4 regions of the Bacillus nitratireducens genome follow, and region 2 is predicted to be linked to each of the others. Evidence: predicted binding sites of a transcription regulator. Region 2 holds the regulator's gene; each other region holds the start of a gene.

Region 1 (3,933 bases), on a different contig from region 2:
TATAGGAACGATTACATTCATCAAAGATTGAAATTGCTTTCGTTTGATCATCTTCATAAATTTGGCCAGCAGAGAATAAATCACAACCTGCAACTTTTAATTGCGTACCGACGATGCTGCCCGCATATCCATCCGTTTGTAAATTCGTTATATGTTTTGCTAATATTGCGCCTTGTTCATAAAGAGGGGCAACTAGACCGTATGCGATACCGCCATGTTCCGCACATTCCCCAACTGCATAAATGGATTCATCATTTGTTTGCATATAGTCGTTAACTACAATGCCGCGATTTACAAGTAAACCAGCATCTTTTGCTATTTGCGTATTCGGGCGTATTCCAACAGCCATCACGATTAAATCACAGTCTACAACTTCACCATCTTCAAATTGAATGCCCTCAACATGGTCTGTACCAAGAATCTTTACAGTTTTCTTTTCCATTAGAAACTTCATGCCTTGCGCTTCTAAATCTTCACGCAATAGGGAAGCTGCTTTCGTATCTAGTTGTTGCTCCATTAAGCTAGGCATTAAATGAACAACATGTACGTCCATTCCTAAGTCAATAAGACCTCTTGCGGCTTCTAAACCGAGTAATCCACCACCAATGACAACGGCCTTTTTCTTTTCTTTAGCGGTATCCATCATAAATTGTGTATCTTCAATTGTTCGAAATCCTGTTACACCAGGAAGGGTGGAACCTTCAACTGGTAAAATAAAAGCACTAGAACCTGTTGCGATAATGAGTTTGTCGTATGTAAGAGTACGATTTTTTTCTGTGACAATGACTTTTTCCTCGCGGTTAATACTTTGAACTCCCTCGTTTGTATTTAAAGTTATTTCGTTTTCTTCGTACCAACTATATTCGTTCATAATGATATCTTGCATATTTGTTTTGCCTTGTAGAACATGAGAGAGCATAATGCGATTGTAGTTTGGATGTGGTTCATCTCCAAAAATAGTAATCTCATATGAATCACTATCATGTTTTAATATTTCTTCCATACAGCGTATTCCAGCCATACCATTTCCGATCATAACTAAACGTTTTTTCATATTCATTTCCCTTTCTATGTGAAATGCTGAACAAATTATTATATTTTCATTATAGAAAATCAAAAAAGGGGAAGATGTGATATTTATCACACTTTTATAATGATTCACAAATTGTTAAAATTCGGATTTATGTGAAGGGAGAAGCGAAAGGGAATATGGGTAGAGGGGGAGGGGAAGTATAAATATATTCCATACAATAAAAAAGCAGGACATGAGCATTTATACTCATGTCCTGCACTTTATTTATGCTTTTGTAATTGCACGTGGAAATAAAATATTATTTTCTAAATGAATATGCTCAAATAAATCAGATTCAATGGCTTCAAGGCGCTGGTAAACAAGGCGATAAGTGCCGCAAGCTCCTTCTGGTGGAGTAAAGTCATTTGTCACCTTACGAAGTTCTTTTATAATATTTCCGGCGTGGCTATGTTCATTTTCCAACTCATCTACTACTTTGCGTAACTTTTCATAGTTTTCATCAGTTGGATTTTGTTCAAATTCTAAAATTAATGGGAAATCTTCCGTTTCTTCTTTAATTAAATGCTGTTCTAATTCCATTTTAAGTTCATGAAATAGCTTATGAATTTGAGCTAAATGAGGTTGATTTGCTCCATGAACACGTAACACTTTCGTCACATATGGACTTAGCTGTGGCAACTCTTCATTTAAATAGCGATGATGCTTATTAATTACATAATCAATCAATTCGCGATAAGAAGCATTTTTCCAATCAATTTCAGATTCATTTAATAGTTTCGTATTATGATAAAGCGTATTTAACTCTGTAATTACCTCAGAAGCCGATAAATTTCTTTCATTAATTGCATCAATCAGTGGTCTATTACCACCACAGCAAAAATCTATTCTATATGATTTAAAAAGATCACTAGCTTTTGGGAATTGTGTAACAATCTCACCAACAATTGAAGTTTCAGTAAATGTATGTTCCATATGAATGCCTCCATAAAGTTTAAATGTAATATCTAAATTAAGAATAGCGATAAATGAAAAATAATGTGGTGATTGAAATCACTTTTTATGTGTCTGATTTGAGAATAATAAAATGAGTTTTATAAAAGGAAGAGGAGGGGCATTCGTCGCAATAGTTTCTGATAATAAAAAAAGAAGCTTACTAGAAGCTTCTTTTTTACTACTATTTTTCACATGCAACTCCATCGCCATCACGATCAAGTTTAGAGCTATAACCTGGTTTGTCTCTATATAAAGGAGCTTTCCCAGCAGCTCTAACTGCATCACAATTTTTGTAATATGCGTTACTTGTATTTCCTGAAGCAGGTTTTGTTTGAGTTTGCTGTGCTTTTTGTTGTTCCTGTTGTACGCGAGCTTGTTCAGCGGCTTGACGTTGTTGCTCTTCTTGTTGTTTGCGGGCTTGCTCAGCGGCTTGACGTTGTTGCTCTTCTTGCTGTTTACGAGCTTGCTCAGCGGCTTGGCGTTGTTGTTCTTCTTGTTGTTTACGAGCTTGCTCAGCAGCTTGGCGTTGTTGTTCTTCTAGTTGTTTACGGGCCTGTTCTTCAGCTTGACGCTGTTGCTCTTCTTGTTGTTTACGGGCTTGTTCTTCAGCTTGGCGTTTCTCATCCTCTTGCTTACGAGCTAGTTCCTCAGCTTGACGTTTCTCATCTTCTTGCTTACGAGCTAGTTCCTCAGCTTGGCGTTTCTCATCTTCTTGCTTACGAGTCTTTTCGTCCGATTCTTTCTTTTCTAATTCCTTTTTCTTTTCGTCATCTTTTTTCTCTTCACTATTAGAAGCAACTTGTTTATTCGTTGCTGTCGTTTTTTCAGAAGAAGGACTTGAAATACCTGATAGCGCAACAAAAATGACAAATAAAATAGCTGTGATAATAAATTGTTTTTTTGCTACACCTGTCTTTTTAATTACGGATAAGATTGCTAGAACAAGGAAAAAAATAAATAAAATTAAACTTAAAGTAGCAAAAAAATCGATGACTGGGTGTTCAGATTTTGTAGTGCCCATTTCTATTAAGAGAATTGAAATCATAAAAAGAATAACAGTAGGACGACCATATTGTTTTGTTTTTCCAGTTTTCTTAAAGAATGAAATAATACATAGTATTAAAAGAATAAAAGCTATAAAAAATAAAGCTGCACCAATATTACTCAAAATCGCCATTTTTATACCTCCATTTGTAAGATTTTCTCTATAGATTATATAGGGATTTATTGGATATTACACGTTTTATATTAATTTAGAAAATTACTATTTTTAATGGATATATAAACATTTATTTTGTATATAAGGAAAAATAGATATATTTACTATTACTTTTTGAAAGAGATTTCATAAATTATAGTATATCGATTGAAAGGAGGAGATTTGAATGGAATTTCAATTATTAGTGAATTGCGTGTTACAAGAAGGGAATGCTTACTTTTTAGTAACAAAAGTAGATGATGTTATTACGTTGAAAGTGCCAATTACAGCAGGAGTAGCAGGTTTATTCTTAGCTTTAGGTGTACCAAGATGTTCTTAATCTAGCTTTTGATAGTAAAAGGATGGGGGGACAAGCCTTATCCTTTTACTATTACATAATTTTTTTATGTAAACTAAATGAGCTGTTTTCAGTTTTTTAATATTATTTTTGCCATAGCACGTTTAAAACAGACATGCATATACTATAATGTTTCATTGGCCTTTGATGAGAAACGATAGTTTTAAAAAGTGTATCGAAAGTAGAAGTGGTACTTTTTTAATAATGAAAAAATATGAGGTGCTAGTATATATGAAAAGACGGACGTATGATATTCCAGTCGCGTTGCGAAGAGAATGGTTTTTAATAGAGTTAGCGCATTTAACAAAGAAATACGGAATTGAAATTGCAACTAGTAAAATAGAAGATGCA
Region 2 (3,933 bases):
GAAAAAACAATATTGGTGGATTATCGTTACATACATTTTAATGCAGTTATCAGGCATTGCCGGGTTACCGCTTCTCCTGAAAACTGGACTATACGATAATAGGGGATTTACTAGAGAGGAAAAAATTCAGCTCATAACTGGTCATTGGGCTATCATTAGCTTTTTCATTGCATTATGCGTTGTACTTTGGTTACTCAGAACAGACATTCGTGACAGGCATTTAGATAAAATACGCTCTACTGTTCCAGCTACAGTTGGATGGATTTTTATCGGATTTTTCTTAGCACTATTTTCACAAAGTATTGCCGGTATGATCGAAATGCGATTATTAGGGATTACACCTGGCTCTGAAAATACAGAAAGACTTATGGACATCGCAAGAACGACACCTTGGTTCCTTATCGTCATATCTATAATAGGACCTATTTTGGAAGAAATCGTATTTAGAAAAATTTTATTCGGTACACTTTATAAGAAGTTTAACTTCTTTATTGCTGCTATCATTAGTTCACTTGTATTCGCGGCGATTCATTTTGATTTTACTCACTTATTGGTATACACTTCTATGGGGCTCGTATTCGCCTTTTTATATGTAAAAACGAAGCGGATTATCGTCCCTATTGCAGCCCATGTTGCAATGAATACATTAGTTGCAGTTGCTCAAGTTTTAGTAAGCAATGAACAAATTCAAGAAATGATTAAAGAAGCTGAAAAAATGCAAGGCTTTATCGGAGGATTTTTTGTATGAGAAACTCACCATTGTTCATGGCTGCATTGTACTTTCTTCTTGGATGTATTTTTACACGTTTCGCCATTACGAACGTAACAGATACAATCTGGAATATGTGGACAATACTATTTGCAGTTATGGCAACAATTGATTTTAATTTGGCACTTCGCCTTATCTTAGTTAAATTCACAAAGAAAAAACAATAATAAAACGCAGAGGTCGCTTCCTCTGCGTTTTATTGTGGATAATTCTTCAAAAAGTAAACCAGTGTTTGTAACTCTACAGCTAAATCAATATGATGAATCCTTATATTCTCTGACACATTTAAGCGTGCTGGTGTGAAATTTAAAATACCATGCACGTTCGTTTCTGCCAATCTATCTGCCACAGATTGTGCTACTGTAGCGGGTACTGTTAATATTGCCACTTGTATATCAGTTGATAAACGTTCTTCTAGTTCATCCAAATGATATACAGGAATGCCTCCGATTTCTGTTCCAACTTTCTCTTCACTAACGTCAAACGCCATTTCAATTTTTGTATTATTGTTTTTCGTGAAATTATAATGTAAGAAAGCGGTCCCTAAATTACCTACTCCAATAAGTGCTACACGTGTTATATCATCTTGGTCGAGTGTTTCACGGAAAAATGATAATAAATAATTTACGTTATATCCATAACCTTTTTTCCCTAACGCTCCAAAATATGAAAAATCTCTTCGAATAGTTGCGGAATCAACCTTTACCGCTTCACTCAATTCGGCTGATGAAACACGTTGCTTACCAGAAAGAGATAAGTTTTGGATAAATCGATAGTATAGAGGCAATCGTTTGGCAGTGGCCTGTGGAATTTTTTGCTGATCCATATAACCTCTCCTCTCTTCCTATCTTTATTCATATACTTGAATCAAATACAGAAGTTTAGTACTCATGAATTTCCTTGTATAATAAAGAGAAGAAGTATTCTCTCTTTATTTTAAACTATACACTATTTTTAGTATGATTGAGAAATATAAACATGGCAAAGTTAAGAAATTATTTGAGGTGAAAACATTGATTTTATTACAAGTAAACGCGCTTTCGAAATTATACGGTGCAGAAACGATTCTTGCAAACATAAAATTGGAAGTACAAACGAAAGATCGTATTGCATTAGTCGGACGAAATGGAGCCGGAAAATCTACATTATTAAAAATAATAGCTGGTGAGTTATCTCATGATGGTGGTGAAATTATAAAACCGAAAGATGTCTCAATGGGGTATTTAGCTCAAAATACCGGATTAGAAACGTCTTTAACAATTTGGGATGAAATGTTAACCGTCTTTACACACTTACAGCAAATGGAGACAAAACTTCGAAGGCTAGAGCAAGAGATGGGCAAAGAAGAAAACTTTTCAAATGCGGCTATATACGAGAAATTATTAGCTGATTATGACCAATTACAATTAGATTATAAAGATCAAGGTGGCTATCAGTACGAAGCGGATATCCGCTCGATTTTAAGCGGTCTTGGCTTTCCAGTTGAGATGCACCAGACAACAATTTCTACATTAAGTGGTGGGCAAAAAACACGATTAGCTCTTGGTAAATTATTATTAACTAAACCAGACTTACTTATTTTAGACGAGCCTACAAACCATTTGGACATTGAAACATTAACTTGGCTTGAACAATATTTACAAGGTTATCCTGGCGCGATTTTAATCGTTTCTCATGACCGTTATTTCTTAGATAAGCTTGTTACACAAGTATATGAAATTTCGAATAAAGAAAGCAGACGATTTGTTGGTAACTACAGTAAATATTTAGACTTAAAATCAGCACTATACGAGCAAGAGATGAAACGTTATGAAAAGCAACAAGATGAAATCGCTAAACTTGAAGACTTTGTGCAAAAAAATATAGCTCGTGCATCTACAACAAAGCGTGCTCAAAGTCGCCGTAAACAATTAGACAGAATGGAATTATTAACTAGACCATTGGGCGATTCTAAGTCAGCTTCCTTCCACTTTGATATTGAAAAACAAAGCGGAAATGATGTTTTACAAGTGAAAGATGCAACTATTGGATATGATGAAGATCCGATTATTGAACATGTAACTATGCGCCTAACTCGTGGGGATAGTGTTGCTTTAGTTGGACCGAACGGAATTGGGAAATCCACATTATTAAAATCACTTGTGAATAAGTTACCTCTGCTAAATGGTGATGTTTCTTTCGGATCCAATGTATCTGTTGGTTATTATGATCAAGAACAAGCTAACTTAACATCTTCTAAGCGAGTTTTAAATGAACTATGGGATGAATATCCTCTGCAACCTGAAAAAGAAATTCGCACTATACTAGGCAACTTTTTATTCACAGGGGATGATGTACTAAAACCAGTATCTTCTCTTAGTGGGGGACAAAAAGCTCGATTAGCTCTTGCAAAGCTTATGATGCAGAAATCAAATTTATTAATTCTCGATGAGCCAACGAACCATCTTGATTTAAATAGTAAAGAAATTTTGGAGAATGCTTTAATTGATTACCCAGGAACACTTCTATTCGTCTCACATGACCGTTACTTTATTAATCGTGTAACGACGACCGTTATTGAGTTATCAACAGAAGGTGCACAAGAATATTTAGGCGATTACGATTACTACGTTGAAAAGAAAAATGAAATGATTGAACGTGCAGAATTTGAACAACAAGAACAGCAAGAAAATCAGGCACCTGTTCAAAAAAATGTAGCGCAAGAAAAATTAAATTATCTCGAAGAAAAAGAGCGTAAACAATTAGAGCGTCAACGTACTCGGAAAATTGAGGAGCTAGAACAAAACATCGTAGAATTTGAAGAAGAAATTGCTACACTAGAAGATCAGCTTTGCTTACCAGAAATATATGCAGATTATGAAAAGGCTAGTGAAATTACATCTAAAAAGCACACACTACAAGAACAACTTGAAGCTTGTATGGCAGAATGGGAAGAACTGCATATATAAGTGAATTTAAACAAGAAGGATGTCTCATACGTCGAGGATGTATGAGACATCCTTTTTATTTTCTATTTTAAAACCAGTGCCGTAGCACATGAAATTATATCAACGATTTTTTGAATATATATACCGTAACTTAAAATATATGAACGATTCGACAAGACATATCGATTAACCGACAAAGATTGACAATAGTAGCAACCTATATAATAAGAGGAGGAT
Region 3 (3,933 bases), on a different contig from region 2:
TTCCAATCTATAAACCCATTGTTCATTATCTTACTAGCATTACCGGTTTCTGCATTATGGATTAAACTTTCAAAAACAAAAAATGGTGACTTAAAAATCCCAACAAAAATGGCATTAGGTATGATTTTACTAGGGGTTGGATATTTAGTTCTAACTTTAGCTGTTTTAAAAACTGGTAGCGATGAAGGTAATATTGCAATGAAAGCAAACTTATTCTTCATTATCTTCACTTACATGTTCCATACAATTGGTGAATTATTCTTATCACCAATCGGATTATCTATGGTAAGTGCAATCGCTCCTCTTAAATTAGCATCATTATTAATGGGTGTTTGGTTAGCTGGTACTGGATTTGCAAACTTATTAGCAGGACAATTAGCTGCTTTCACTCAATCTTTAGGATATTTAGAAGTATTCGCAAGCATTGGTGTTATCGTAATCGTGCTAGGATTAGTACTTCTTATGTTCTCTAAGAAAATTGCACATATGATGGAATAAGAAATAAAAAGACGCTTCTAAACATTTAGAAGCGTCTTTTCTATTACTTCTCCTCTAAAGCCGTCACGTTCACGTGAACGCTTTCTCCAGGATTAGATACATCATATACTTGAGCAACTCCGCTCTGCTCATCACAGCTCTCAATCCATACTGGTACGCCTTCATATGTAACGTCAATTCTACTTGAAGAAGATAAGATTTGTTTCACACGTGTCACATCCATACTACTATCCCTCCTTTTGCTTACTACACTCCTTTCTATCTTTTCATATCCCTTCAGAATATATTCCATCAATTTAGCACTTCAATAGTTTGTTTCTTTCTGACGCACTACTATATACGTTCTCAATTCTTCCTATTATTACATCTTTTCCAAATAAAAAAAGACGTATATTTCATCCGTCTTTTTTCCATAATATTCAAAAATTAAGAAAATAATGTTTTTACTACTTCACTTACTTTATCGTTATGAACTTGATAGTATACTTCTAACCCGCGTCTCTCAAAGCGTACTACTTTATTTTGTTTTAATTTCGTTAAATGCTGTGAAACAGTTGATTGTGGAATTTCTAATACCTCTTGTAATTGTGTTACATTACATGTTCCACGCTGCATTAGTTCCATTACTAAACGTAGACGAAGTGGATGAGCTAATGCTCTTAACATCTGTACGTCTTCTTCTGAAATACGACAGTCAAATTGATTTTGGTTCATAAAGTTCCCCTCATTTTCGTTTTTTATTTTCTTTATTATTTATTTATATATCTGTTCTTATATTTCCTGTCACGACATAACTTTATCAACCTATAATGCTGAAAAATTTTTCCTCCTTTTATCAGCACACAGTTCAGGAAAAAATCCCTCCTGATTCTGAATATTATACTATATGATACAACGAAAAAGCAAAATAAAGGGCTAGTGATACTTTGCTTACAAACGTTGTTTTATCAGGCTTTTTGTTATATTTTCACCTTACTGAAATGTACAGTAATGATATTGTAAAATATCGTCCATAATTGATAACCTATCGTAAAGTAATTTGACCATATTTAACCAATTTGTTACGATAAAAAAGGAAATTTAAGTAAGGAGGAGGATGTAGTATTAAAAAATGGTTTATTATTGCGTTACTTAGTATTGCGGTCGGTTGGACTATTATCAATCACTTCCTATTAGACAAAAAAAAAGATATAGCTTCAAAGTCAAACATCCCCATTGGAACTGAAGTTGGCAATGTTGCCCTCGATTTCCTTCTGGAAACAACCACTGGTCAAGAAGTTCGTCTTACAGACTATAAAGGAAAAAAAGTAATATTGAATTTTTGGGCAAGCTGGTGTGGTCCATGCAAAATAGAAATGCCTGATATGGAAAAGTTTTATCACGATACTAAAGATATGGGGATTGAAATTGTTGCTGTAAATGCGACAGCTACTGAAAAAGACCCGAACAATGTAAAACAATTTCTTGAAGAAAACAAATATACCTTCCCCGTCCTATTAGATCAGAAAGGACAGGCAAGTGCCGCATATCAAATTATCAGTATTCCAACATCTTTTGTCATCGATTCAAACGGTGTCATTCAATATAAGCATGTAGGACCAATGACATATGAAAAAATGAAAGAATATGTCAATAATTTATAAAAGCGTAATCAAATTAATTTGATTACGCTTTTTGTCTACTTTATGAACAAAATGTTACTTTTAATACTATTATGGAATAATTATACTTTTTCACGTTGACAATAGTGTTGAAGGAGAATATACTAAGCATGTAAGTTGATTGTGAATAGTTTCACAAATAATGTGAATTTCTTCACATAAAATAGATAGGAGTTGTCATTATTATGAGTACTTGGACACAAATTTATGACCCATTAAACAACATTTGGTTATCTGCACTAATCGCAGCACTCCCAATTTTTTGCTTCATTATTTGTTTAGTGGGATTCAAAATGAAAGGTTACATGGCTGGTCTTTACAGTGTGATTGTTGCTATTATCCTTGCAATATTTGTTTATAAAATGCCTGCAACTGCAGCAGTAGCATCTGCCGGATTCGGTGTTTTATCTGGATTTTATCCAATTTGTACTATCGTTATCGCAGCTATCTTCCTTTACAAATTAACTGTTAAAACAGAACAATTCAATGTCATTCGTGATAGCATTTCAAGTATTACAAATGATCAGCGTTTACAAGTATTATTAATCGCTTATTCTTTCGGTGCTTTCTTAGAAGGCGCAGCTGGTTTCGGTGTTCCAGTTGCTATTACAGCTGCATTACTTGTAGGTATGGGCTTTAATCCATTAAAAGCAGCAGGTATTTGCTTAGTAGCTAACATCGCTGGTGGTGCTATGGGTGCTATGGGTATTCCAGTTACAGTACCTGCACAATTAACTGGGCTAGATGCATTAACTGTCGGTCGTCAAGCTGTTTACATTTTGCCATTCATTAGCATTGTTTTACCGTTCTTACTTGTTTCAATGGTCGATGGAATTAAAGGAATTAAAGAAACTTGGCAAGGTATTCTTGTAAGTGGTGTTTCTTTCGCAATTACTCAGTTCCTTGTGACTTACTTCTTAGGCGCTGAACTTACTAATATTTTCGCAGCAGTCGTAAGTATGGTCGCTCTTGCATTATTCTTACGTGTTTGGCAACCAAAATCTTCTGCTAAAGAAGAAAAACAAGAAGAAAAAGAATCTCATACATTCAATCAAATTTTATATGCTTGGTCTCCATTCGTATTCTTAACTGCATTTGTAACAATCTTTAATTTAAAACCAATTAAAGCTTTATTTGCTCCGGATGGTCCATTGGCAAACTTAGTATTTAACATTCAATTCCCTGGTCTTCATAATGCGGTTATGAAAACTGCACCAATTACAAAGGCTGATACACCTTTCGCAGCGATTTTCAAACTAGATGTATTCTCTTCTACAACTACTGCGATTGTATTAGCAATTATCGTTTCACTTATCGTCTACCGTGTAAACGGCAAAATGATTAAAGAATTAATGATCGAAACAATAAAAGAACTAAAAGTTCCAGTATATACAATTTGTAGCGTTATCGCTTTAGCTTACGTAGAGAACTACTCTGGTATGTCATCTACACTTGGACTTGCATTCTCTTCTACAGGAAATGCATTCCCAGTTCTTTCTCCAATTTTAGGATGGATTGGCGTATTCATTACAGGTTCAGTCGTATCAAGTGGCTCATTATTCGCACCACTTCAAGCAGTAACTGCCGATCAGTTAAACATCGTTCCATCTACTCTCGTTTCATTAAACGTAGTTGGTGGTACAATCGCAAAAATGGTTTCACCACAATCTATAGCAGTTGCTTGTGCAGCAGTTGGACTAGTTGGTAAAGAATCTGCTCTATTTAAAATAGTGATGAAATATAGTTTAATCTTCTTAGCTATTATTAGCTTACT
Region 4 (3,933 bases), on a different contig from region 2:
TAAAAGGGAAGAAGAAAGTAGTATTTGCATCTACTTCTGAAGTATATGGAAAGGGAGAGCCGCCATTCTCTGAAGAAGGAGATCGTTTATACGGGGCAACTTCTAAAATACGCTGGAGTTATGCAGTTTGTAAAACGTTAGAAGAGACATTATGTTTAGGGTACGCATTAGAAGGTTTACCGGTAACAATTGTTCGTTATTTTAATATTTATGGTCCAAGAGCGAAAGATGGTCCGTATGCAGGGGTAATCCCACGATTTATCCGTGCGGCTTTACAGGGTGATGATATTCTCGTGTATGGAGATGGAAAGCAGACACGTTGCTTTACGTATGTAAGTGATGCGGTTGAGGCAACAATTCGTGCAATGGGTGAGAATGTAAATGGTGAAATTATTAATATAGGTTCTGAGAATGAAAAAAATATTAAAGAAGTAGCAGAAGTAATCAAAAAACTAACGGATTCTTCTTCGAAAATTGTACAGGTTCCTTTTGAAGAAGTATACCCACATGGTTTTGAGGAAATTCCAAATAGAAGACCAGACGTAACAAAATTAAGAGAACTTGTTCAATTTCAAGCGACAGTAACGTGGGAACAAGGATTGAAAGAAACTATTAAATGGTTTCGTGAAGAAAGCAATGGCTAAGTCATTATCGGTTATTATTCCCGTATGTAATGAAGTAGATACGATTTCAGACGTGATTCAATCGGTAAAACCGCTAAATCCAGTAGAGATTATTGTAGTAGCAAATGGTTGTAATGATGGCACAGAAGCGATTGCTGAGAGCCTAGGATGTACAGTAATCCAGTATAAAGAGTCACTTGGTAACGACGTTGGACGTGCAGTTGGTGCGAAACATGCGATAGGTGATGTATTACTGTTTGTAGATGGTGATTTTGCTATTCAAACTTCAAAACTACAACTATTCCTTAATCCGATTTTGCATGATCAGGCGGATATCGCTTTAAATAATTTGGACGCATTATTTTTAAAGAATCAAAAACCACATTCTATTACAGTATGGCGCCAAATATTAAATGCAATGTTAGAGCGCGAAGAATTAAAAATTGATTCTTTATTATCTGTACCTCATGCGTTGACGAAAGAAGTCGTTCAAAGTATTGGATATGAATGTTTTGTTAATCCTATTGTGGCTCATTTACGCTTAGCACAAAGTAAATGGAAAATTAGTCGTCATTGTGCAATTGACGTTATTACGCCGAATAAATTTCGTCCACTTGAGCATGCTGCGTATGGCACGGATCTTTCTCAATCTGAAAAACGAATGATAGGTGATCATATAGAAGCTGTAGCAGAGCGGATAGTAGGCAGCGATGAGCGCGGAGGATACTATGATGGAAATAGGAAAAGAGAGAGTGTTTATCATACTTTAAAATTTGAAGAATTTTATCAAGGATGGGGCGTTACATCTAACTTGTATAAAGGAGAGAAATTATCGGTAATTATTCCTGTACAAGATGAAGAGAAAACAATTGGGAACGTTATAGAAGAGCTTCGCAAAATTGAACCTTTTGAAATCATCGTTGTTGTAAATGGTTCGTCCGATAAAACGGCAACAATTGCAAAAGACAAGGGAGCAACAACAATTGTATATAAAGAAGCACTTGGAAACGATGTAGGGCGTTCGCTTGGAACTTATTTTGCAAAAGGAGAAATTGTGTTATTTATAGACGGCGATTTTGTTATTCCAGCTAGTGAGCTATATCCCTTTGCAAAAGCAATTGCAGATGGAACAGATGTCGCATTAAATGATTTAAATCATTATTTAGATTTGAGAGTACCACTGCATCTTGTAACTGCATTTAAATATGCATTAAATTTAGCTTGTGATCGAAAAGATTTGGGAGTAGGCTCTCTTATTGCTGTACCTAATGCGTTTAGCCGGATGTGTTTGAAATCAATTGGGTATAGATCGTTACTGTCACCTTGCGTAGCGCAAGTGAAAGCTATTCTTTCAGGATTCGAAATCGCATGTGTAAGTCGTGTTGAGGTCGATAAGATGAACCGTATTCGTCCCAGTGAACATTTTGCAAAAATAGGTCATCCTCCAGCTGTCCTTCGAATTATAGGTGATCATATAGAAGGATTCGAGCAATTAATTGTATTGGAAGGTAGTCGTGGTGGATTCGATGATGGGAATAGAAAAAGAGATGTTTTAGAGTAGTAACAAAAAAAGTGTACAACGTATGTACACTTTTTTGCTCTGTTATAAAAACTATAACAGATTAGGAGATAAGAGTATTACAGCTCTACAATGGGTATCGTTCTTATATTACAAAATAGGACTCGTATATAAGAATACCAAAAAAATACAATTAAAGAAAGGGTTAATTCTAAAGAGTTTTATATGAGGTTAACACTATGTATGTAGTAGTTTGCTCAACATTTCACAAACATGTCACAACTATTTCGTCCACTTTCGAAAAAAAGTAGTATTCTAAGTGTGTAAGCTGTTATATAAAAAATCTTAGTCCTGTACTAATCAAAAATGGAGGAGATTAGGATGACTCAAGTATTAGAAAATGTAAAAAACGCGTGGGAAAACTTTAAAGGTGAAAAATGGAAAGCAGAGATTGATGTTCGCGATTTCATTTTAAATAATGTAAACGTTTACGAGGGAGAGGACTCTTTCTTAGCGGAAGCAACTGAAGAAACGAAAAAACTTTGGGATCAAGTAATGGATTTAACAACAAAGGAACGTGAAAACGGTGGCGTTCTTGATATGGATACAAAAATTGTTTCTTCTATTACATCACATGAACCAGGATATTTAAATAAAGATATTGAAAAAGTGGTCGGTTTCCAAACTGATAAACCATTTAAACGTTCTTTACAACCGTATGGTGGTATTCGTATGGCGGAACAAGCTTGTGAAGCGTATGGATATGAAATGGATAAAGAACTTAGCAGTATTTTCAGAGACTGGCGTAAAACTCATAATCAAGGTGTATTTGATGCATACACACCAGAAATGAAAGCGGCTCGTAAGTCAGGTGTTATTACTGGTCTTCCAGATGCATATGGACGTGGACGTATTATCGGTGATTATCGCCGCGTAGCATTATATGGTATAGATCGTTTAATTGAAGCGAAAAAAGCTGATTTTAATTTAACTGGTGGTGTAATGAGCGAAGAGACAATGCGCTTACGCGAAGAATTATCTGAGCAAATGCGTGCACTTCAAGAGTTAAAACAGATGGCTGCTTCTCATGGATTCGATATTTCTAAGCCAGCTACAAATGCACAAGAGGCTTTCCAATGGTTATACTTTGCTTATCTTGCAGCAATTAAAGAGCAAAACGGGGCAGCAATGAGTCTTGGACGTACATCTACATTCCTAGATGTTTACATTGAAAGAGATTTAGCAAATGGTACTTTAACAGAAGAAGCAGCACAAGAAATTGTGGATCACTTCATTATGAAATTACGTCTTGTGAAATTCGCAAGAACACCTGATTATAATGAGCTATTCTCTGGTGATCCAACTTGGGTAACTGAATCTATCGGTGGTATGGCGTTAGACGGTCGTCCGTTAGTAACAAAAAACTCATTCCGTTTCTTGCATACATTAGATAATTTAGGACCAGCTCCAGAACCAAACTTAACAGTTCTTTGGTCTAAACAATTACCAGAGAACTTTAAAAACTACTGTGCGAAAATGTCTATTAAAACATCAGCAATTCAATATGAAAATGATGACATTATGCGTCCTGATTACGGCGATGACTACGGTATTGCTTGTTGTGTATCAGCAATGAGAATTGGTAAACAAATGCAGTTCTTCGGAGCGCGTGCAAACTTAGCGAAAGCATTACTATATGCGATTAACGGCGGTAAAGATGAAAAATCGAAAGCGCAAGTTGGTCCTGAGTATGCACCAATTGCTTCTGAAGTATTAGATTATGAAGAGGTT

What was found. The regulator Rex, encoded in region 2, represses fermentation and respiration genes when NADH is low (regulators of the CRP and FNR family bind a similar motif). The targets are predictions, from matches to a motif close to TTGTGAAATATTTCACAA.
Region 1: a site for Rex is predicted at 1,071-1,088, ahead of nirB (NADPH-nitrite reductase large subunit). Genes of this name have one in related genera too.
Region 3: a site for Rex is predicted at 2,281-2,298, ahead of Q3V31_RS25000 (lactate permease LctP family transporter). Genes of this name have one in related genera too.
Region 4: a site for Rex is predicted at 2,396-2,413, ahead of pflB (formate C-acetyltransferase). Genes of this name have one in related genera too.

What each region holds. Positions count from the first base shown of each region.
Region 1 is NZ_JAUMJO010000001.1:135,052-138,984, reverse strand. It holds gene nirB (NADPH-nitrite reductase large subunit) at 1-1,054, opposite strand, end outside; gene ric (iron-sulfur cluster repair di-iron protein) at 1,298-2,005, opposite strand; gene Q3V31_RS00725 (excalibur calcium-binding domain-containing protein) at 2,208-3,203, opposite strand; gene exsG (exosporium protein ExsG) at 3,412-3,564, shown strand; gene Q3V31_RS00715 (hypothetical protein) at 3,814-3,933, shown strand, end outside.
Region 2 is NZ_JAUMJO010000023.1:8,691-12,623, forward strand. It holds gene Q3V31_RS30135 (CPBP family intramembrane glutamic endopeptidase) at 1-748, shown strand, start outside; gene Q3V31_RS30140 (YdiK family protein) at 745-936, shown strand; gene Q3V31_RS30145 (redox-sensing transcriptional repressor Rex) at 966-1,595, opposite strand; gene Q3V31_RS30150 (ABC-F family ATP-binding cassette domain-containing protein) at 1,783-3,717, shown strand.
Region 3 is NZ_JAUMJO010000008.1:123,944-127,876, forward strand. It holds gene Q3V31_RS24980 (peptide MFS transporter) at 1-498, shown strand, start outside; gene Q3V31_RS24985 (acid-soluble spore protein H) at 542-721, opposite strand; gene Q3V31_RS24990 (ArsR/SmtB family transcription factor) at 925-1,212, opposite strand; gene Q3V31_RS24995 (TlpA disulfide reductase family protein) at 1,752-2,141, shown strand; gene Q3V31_RS25000 (lactate permease LctP family transporter) at 2,345-3,933, shown strand, end outside.
Region 4 is NZ_JAUMJO010000007.1:196,888-200,820, forward strand. It holds gene Q3V31_RS24285 (NAD-dependent epimerase/dehydratase family protein) at 1-644, shown strand, start outside; gene Q3V31_RS24290 (glycosyltransferase family 2 protein) at 637-2,184, shown strand; gene pflB (formate C-acetyltransferase) at 2,524-3,933, shown strand, end outside.